Prochlorococcus marinus str. GP2: one gene and its partner. The protein of the gene in region 1 interacts with the protein of each later gene in a pairwise test. Links are inferred from orthologs where the notes say so. Each region holds a gene or a part of one and is shown in the gene's direction. Other genes may lie near its edges. The genes, in order: gyrB and gyrA.

What was found.
Region 2: the proteins of gyrB (region 1) and gyrA interact in binary tests that used the Escherichia coli proteins (3 or more experiments, as listed by UniProt). The link is inferred for Prochlorococcus marinus str. GP2 from one-to-one orthologs.

What each region holds. Positions count from the first base shown.
Region 1 is NZ_JNAH01000008.1:350,481-353,792, reverse strand. Bases 317-3,293 are described here. They hold gyrB (DNA topoisomerase (ATP-hydrolyzing) subunit B), read left to right. Parts: upstream 317-809; coding sequence 810-2,777; downstream 2,778-3,293. Other genes in these bases: EU91_RS0108895 (fluoride efflux transporter FluC), read left to right, coding at 3,107-3,293; EU91_RS00550 (hypothetical protein), read left to right, coding at 2,774-3,103; miaA (tRNA (adenosine(37)-N6)-dimethylallyltransferase MiaA), read right to left, coding at 317-657. Also shown: more of miaA, read right to left, coding at 1-316; more of EU91_RS0108895, read left to right, coding at 3,294-3,312. UniProt on the Escherichia coli protein: DNA gyrase negatively supercoils closed circular double-stranded DNA in an ATP-dependent manner to maintain chromosomes in an underwound state.
Region 2 is NZ_JNAH01000005.1:60,297-63,782, reverse strand. The notes cover bases 313-3,463. They hold gyrA (DNA gyrase subunit A), read left to right. Parts: upstream 313-664; coding sequence 665-3,262; downstream 3,263-3,463. Other genes in these bases: crtL (lycopene beta cyclase), read left to right, coding at 3,287-3,463; EU91_RS0108690 (GuaB3 family IMP dehydrogenase-related protein), read right to left, coding at 313-485. Also shown: more of EU91_RS0108690, read right to left, coding at 1-312; more of crtL, read left to right, coding at 3,464-3,486. UniProt on the Escherichia coli protein: A type II topoisomerase that negatively supercoils closed circular double-stranded (ds) DNA in an ATP-dependent manner to maintain chromosomes in an underwound state.

The sequences.
Region 1 (3,312 bases):
TCTCGTTTCTTCAATTATTCCAGATAAAAACATATTTTTTGTTCTTTGTAGTATTCTTTCTTTCAGGTCATCTCTATCTAATCCAAGCTCTAATATTCTCCAGTTAGGAGGGTTTTGAATTGCTTGAATTGACAAAGGTTTACCTGTTACATAAAAAACTTCCAAAGCCCTTATTGTTCTAATGTTATCGGCAGGATTGATTTTTTTTGTTGATTTTGGATCGCAATTTTTTAATAGTTCCCAGCATTCTTTCTGCCCAAGATCATCTAATTGTTTTCTCAAATGATTTTGTGGAGGGACATCTGGCATAAAAAAACCTTTTGTTATTGAGTTCATATACAAACCACTTCCTCCAACAAGAAATGGTAAATTATTTTGTTTAATTTCTTTTTTTATTGATTTTTGTGCAATTTCTTGAAATTGTTTTACATTAATTGGATTAATAGGTTCTTTGAGATCTATTAAAAAATGCTTTATTTTTCTTTGTTGATGCTTAGATGGTTTTGCTGTGCCAATATCCATAGATTTATAAATTTGTCTTGAATCTATATTGTGAATACAAGTTTTAAAATGTTTTGCAATTTCTATAGCTAATTCTGTTTTACCACTTGCAGTTGGTCCAATTAAAACTATTACTTGAGGTGAATTAGAAGACATATGAAATACTGAAGAATATATTATTAGCTATATAATTAAAGAGATTAAATTTTTCATAGACTTCGAGCCTTTCTCTAATTACGGTGGTAAGTTTAATTAAAGACCTTTTAAAAATAACATTTTAAAAGTTTAACGATTTTTTTTTATATTAAATGAGTGAGGACAAAAGATCTAATAAAATCTCAAATGACTATGGTGCAGAACAGATTCAGGTTTTAGAAGGCCTTGAGCCTGTCCGTAAACGTCCTGGGATGTATATAGGTTCAACAGGTCCTAGAGGTTTGCATCATTTAGTATATGAGGTCGTTGATAACTCAGTTGATGAAGCACTTGCTGGACATTGTGATCATATTGAAATAGTTCTTAGATCAGATGGATCAGCTTCAATCTCTGATAATGGACGGGGTATACCAACAGATATTCATCCAAGGACTGGAAAAAGTGCCTTAGAAACTGTACTAACTGTTCTTCATGCAGGAGGTAAATTCGGAAGTGGAGGTTATAAAGTATCAGGAGGCTTGCATGGAGTAGGAATATCTGTCGTTAATGCTCTAAGCGAATGGGTTAATGTGACCGTTTATAGGGATGGTAGTGAATTTAATCAAAGATTTGAAAAAGGTTTATCAAAGGGTGAATTGCAAACTAAGAAACAGTCTGAAAAACCTTTTAAAAAAGGAACTACTATTTGCTTTAAACCTGATAAAACAATTTTTTCTGGAGGAATAGAATTTGAATATGCTTTGCTTTCTTCTAGGTTGAGAGAACTAGCTTATCTTAATGGCGGTGTAAAAATTGTTTTTAGAGATGAGAGAAATGAATTATCAGATGGCTCTTTTAAAGAAGAAATTTACTTATATGAAGGAGGTATTAAAGAATATGTTGAGTACATGAATGCAGAAAAAGACTCTATTCATCCTGAGATCATTTATGTTGACTCAGAGAAAGAAAACGTTTATGTAGAAGCAGCTTTGCAATGGTGTTCAGATGTATATTCAGATAATATTCTAGGTTTTGCAAATAATATCAGAACTATTGATGGAGGCACTCATATTGAAGGACTAAAAACAGTTTTGACAAGAACTTTCAATAATCTTGCAAAAAAAAGGGGGAAAAGAAAAGATGTTGAAAAAAATTTAGCTGGCGAAAATATTAGAGAGGGCTTGACTGTAGTTTTATCGGTTAAAGTTCCAGATCCTGAATTTGAAGGACAAACAAAAACAAAATTAGGAAACACTGAAGTAAGAGGAATTGTTGATTCTCTTATTGGCGAGGCTCTTACAAAATATATGGAATTTAATCCTGGAGTTTTGGATTTGATTCTTGAAAAAGCAATCCAATCATTTAATGCAGCAGAAGCTGCAAGAAGGGCAAGAGAATTAGTCAGAAGAAAAAGTGTTCTTGAAAGTTCTACTTTGCCAGGCAAACTAGCTGATTGTAGTTCTAGAGATCCTTCAGAATCAGAAATTTATATCGTTGAGGGAGACTCTGCTGGAGGTTCTGCAAAACAAGGAAGAGATAGAAATTTTCAAGCTATTTTGCCTTTGAGAGGTAAAATTCTTAATATTGAAAAAACTGATGATACTAAAATTTATAAAAACACTGAAATTCAGTCATTAATAACAGCTCTTGGATTAGGAATTAAAGGTGAAGAGTTTGATGTGAGCTCACTGAGATATCACAGAGTTGTAATTATGACGGATGCTGATGTTGATGGAGCTCATATTAGAACTTTATTATTGACATTTTTTTATAGGTATCAGAGGGAACTTGTCGAGAATGGTTTTATATATATAGCTTGCCCTCCTCTATATAAAGTTGAAAGAGGAAAAAATCATAAATATTGTTATAACGAGAATCAATTAAAGGATACAATTCTAGGATTTGGGGATAATGCTAACTACAATATTCAAAGATTTAAAGGATTAGGTGAGATGATGCCAAAACAATTGTGGGATACCACAATGAATCCCCAGACTAGGATGATGAAGAGGGTTGAAATCGAAGATGCAATTGAAGCTGACAGAATATTCAATATACTAATGGGAGACAAAGTAGGACCAAGAAGAGAGTTTATTGAAACTCATAGTAGTAATTTAGATATGGCAACTTTAGATATATGATGAACAATTTGCTTAAGAATATTTGTTTAATTATATTTGCATTAATTGGTCCAATAACCTTACCTGCTGGTGGAATTCAAAAAAGTTTAAATCAATATAATTTTCCTAATAAAAATAAGGAAATTATACTAAGTTCTAATACTTCTCTTTTTTCTTTCCCTGCAAAAGATGCAAAACAGTTAATAGTTCTGGATTCAGGAACCTTAATAACTATATTACGTAATTGGAAAGTAAATGATAATGAAATTTGGATTAGGGTAAAATTAGCTACGAACAAAATTTTAGATGATCCAAATAAAATTACAAAAGGTTGGATAAAAATGTAAATTTTGGATTTCAGTTCAATTGGTATAGTTTTACTTGGTAGTACTTTTGGATTAATACTTAGAATATTTATTCAAGATAACTTTACGATAAAAATTGGTTTCGATATTCAAAATACTTCATTAGTTAATTTTATAGCATCATTTTTATTGGGAATTTTAGTACCTTTAAATTTCTTTAGTAACTATTTTTTGCTTTTTTATGCTGGTTT
Region 2 (3,486 bases), on another replicon or contig:
GTTCCTTGAAGAAAAAATAGATCTATTTTGGAATCGTTAAGTGTTTCTTTAAACTTAATGGCAGCTTGAGGAGTCCCACTAAAAGCTGCTATACCTCCTCTTTCTTTAACCTCATTTATTCTTTGTACAATCAATCCCTCCTTGACCGGTTCACTATATATTTTCTGCATTAATGGAACAAAATCATTCTTCCCTACTGATGCTATTTGATTCAATATTTCATCAGGGTTTTCATATCGTGTTTGTACTCCCTCCATATTAATAACCCCAAGGGCACCTAATTTTGTGAGCTCTACAGACGTATTGACATCGACAACACTATCCATGGCACTAGCGACGATCGGAACTTCTCTTTTGAAATCACCTATTGACCAAGAAGGATCAGTCAAATCGTAATCAAGTGTTCTATTACCAGGGACTAAAGCTATTTCATCGATGCCATAAGCCCGTCTGACTTTTTTATTTAAACCAAGTTCAATATTCACGGTAGTTTTCTTTTATTCTGATTAAATTAACAACTAAAGGGGTAATAAGCCAAGGTTTATTCAAAAACAACAGGTTTTATTTTGATTTGTGTGTAAATGTAAGTATTTGGGAATTAAATAAATCTTTTTTTTTATTCATTATGACAATCAGCGATTATTATTAAAGAAAGGATTTTTGTATGTCTGATATTTTAGATTCCGACAACTCAGGATTAAGCGAAAATAACGACCGAATTATTCAGACTGACCTAAGAAATGAGATGTCTCGTTCATATCTTGAGTATGCAATGAGCGTTATAGTTGGTCGTGCTCTTCCAGATGCAAGAGATGGATTAAAACCTGTTCACAGAAGAATTCTTTATGCAATGTATGAACTTGGCTTGACTAGCGGTAGACCATACAGAAAATGTGCAAGAGTCGTAGGAGAAGTACTCGGTAAATACCATCCTCATGGCGATACTGCTGTTTATGATGCTTTGGTTAGGATGGCTCAGGATTTCTCTATGAGGATGCCACTCATAGATGGCCATGGAAACTTTGGTTCTGTTGATAACGACCCTCCAGCAGCAATGAGATATACAGAATCTCGTTTACAGTCTCTTACGGATGAAAGTTTATTAGAGGATATTGAATCTGAAACTGTAGATTTCGCCGATAACTTTGACGGTTCTCAGCAAGAGCCAACAGTTTTACCTGCTAGGATCCCTCAACTACTTCTAAATGGATCATCTGGAATAGCAGTAGGAATGGCAACTAATATTCCACCTCATAACTTAGGGGAATTAATTAATGGTCTTAAATCAATAATCAATAACTCTTCAATTGAAGATAGTAAACTTTTTGAGATAATTAAGGGTCCTGATTTCCCCACAGGTGGTCAAATCTTAGGCAGAGACGGTATTAAAGAAACTTTCAAAACAGGAAGAGGGTCAATAACCATGAGAGGGGTAGCAAATATTGAGCAAATTAAATCCATTGGTAGAGCAGAGAAAGATGCAGTAATAATTACAGAGCTTCCATTTCAAACCAATAAAGCGGCTTTGATAGAAAGAATTGCTGACTTAGTTAATGAAAAAAAATTAGAAGGTATTTCTGATATTAGAGATGAAAGTGATCGAGATGGGATGAGGATTGTTATTGAACTAAAAAGAGATGCCTACCCACAAGTAGTTTTAAATAATTTATTTAAGTTAACACCTCTACAAAATAACTTTAGTGCAAATATCCTCGCTTTAGTAAAAGGAGAGCCCACAACACTTTCTCTCAGGAAAATGTTAGACGTATTTCTAAATTTTAGGGTTGAGACAATAAGACGAAGAACAACATTTTTATTAAAAAAAGCAGAAGAAAGAGATCATATTGTAAAGGGTCTTTTATTAGCCTTAGATGCTATGGATCAAATTATAAATCTAATAAGATCAGCGAAAGATTCAATATCAGCTCGAGAAAAATTACAAAAAGACCACAAATTATCTTCCATACAGGCAGATGCAATTCTACAGATGCAGTTAAGAAGATTAACAGCACTTGAAGCAGATAAAATCAAAGGTGAACATAATGAGTTAACCCGAAAAATCAACCTTTATCAGCAAATATTAAATAGTAAAGAAAGAATTTTTGAAATTATTCTTGAAGAACTTAATAAAATTGATGAAAGATTTTCTTCTCCAAGGAAAACAGAAATACTAGATTTAGGCGGAGGATTAGATGATATTGATCTTATAGCTAATGACAGATCCGTAGTTCTATTAACTGAAGCAGGTTATTTAAAAAGAATGCCTGTTAATGATTTTGAATCTACCAGTCGTGGTTCAAGGGGTAAAGCTGGCACAAAAACCAAAGAAGATGATGACGTGAAATTATTTATAAGCTGTAATGATCATGATACTCTTTTGCTTTTCAGTGATAGAGGAGTAGCTTATGCTCTCCCAGCATATAGGGTTCCTATGAGTAGCAGAACAGCAAAAGGGACTCCATCAGTTCAACTTCTCCCAATTCCAAGAGAAGAAAAAATAACTTCTCTAGTTGCTGTGGATTCTTTTGTTGACGATCGTTATTTATTAATGCTAACAAAAGCTGGTTTTATAAAAAGAACTGCACTTTCTGCTTTTTCAAAAATTCGCTCAAATGGACTAATAGCAATTAATCTTGAGGATGGAGATGCCCTAACCTGGGTAAGATTATCAAAAGAAGACGATAGTGTTTTAATTGGATCTAAAACAGGAATGGCGATTCATTTCAGACTAGATATCAATGAATTAAGACCACTTGGTAGAACAGCAAGAGGAGTTAAATCAATGAACTTAAGAGAAGGAGACAATCTAGTTTCTATGGATGTTTTAACATCTAATTTGGTTGATCAATTGGCCAAAATCGAGGAACTCACAGAAGATCTTGATGATAATGTTGAAGAAAACTCTTCAGATGGTCCATGGGTATTGATAGCCAGTGCATTCGGACTGGGAAAGAGAGTACCTGTAGCTCAGTTTAGATTACAAAAAAGAGCAGGCATGGGTTTGAGAGCAATAAAATTTAGAATTAAAGATGATCAGCTAGTTTGTTTGAAGGTCCTTGGCGAGGGAGAAGAATTACTACTTGTGACAGAAAAAGGCGTAATAGTAAGAACAAACGCAGATAAAATCTCTCAGCAATCGAGGGCAGCTACAGGAGTAAAATTACAAAGATTAGATGACGGTGATCATTTATCTGAAGTGGTATTGGTACCTCGTGAACAAATAGAGGAAAAAGACCAACCTAGCTCAGTTGAAGAAAATTAAAAGGCTTATGGTTAGCTAAATAACATGGAAATACTTGATATTTTAATTTTAGGTTCAGGTCCTGCCGCATTATGTTTAGCTTCAGAATTAGCCAAGCAGGATCTAAATATTAAGGGAATATCTACAAAATCTCCAAATGAAAAATGGGAGAATACATATGGTATCTGGGCATCTGAATTAGAAGAATTAGGGTTAGAGTCCTTGTTATCTCACCGATGGTGTAA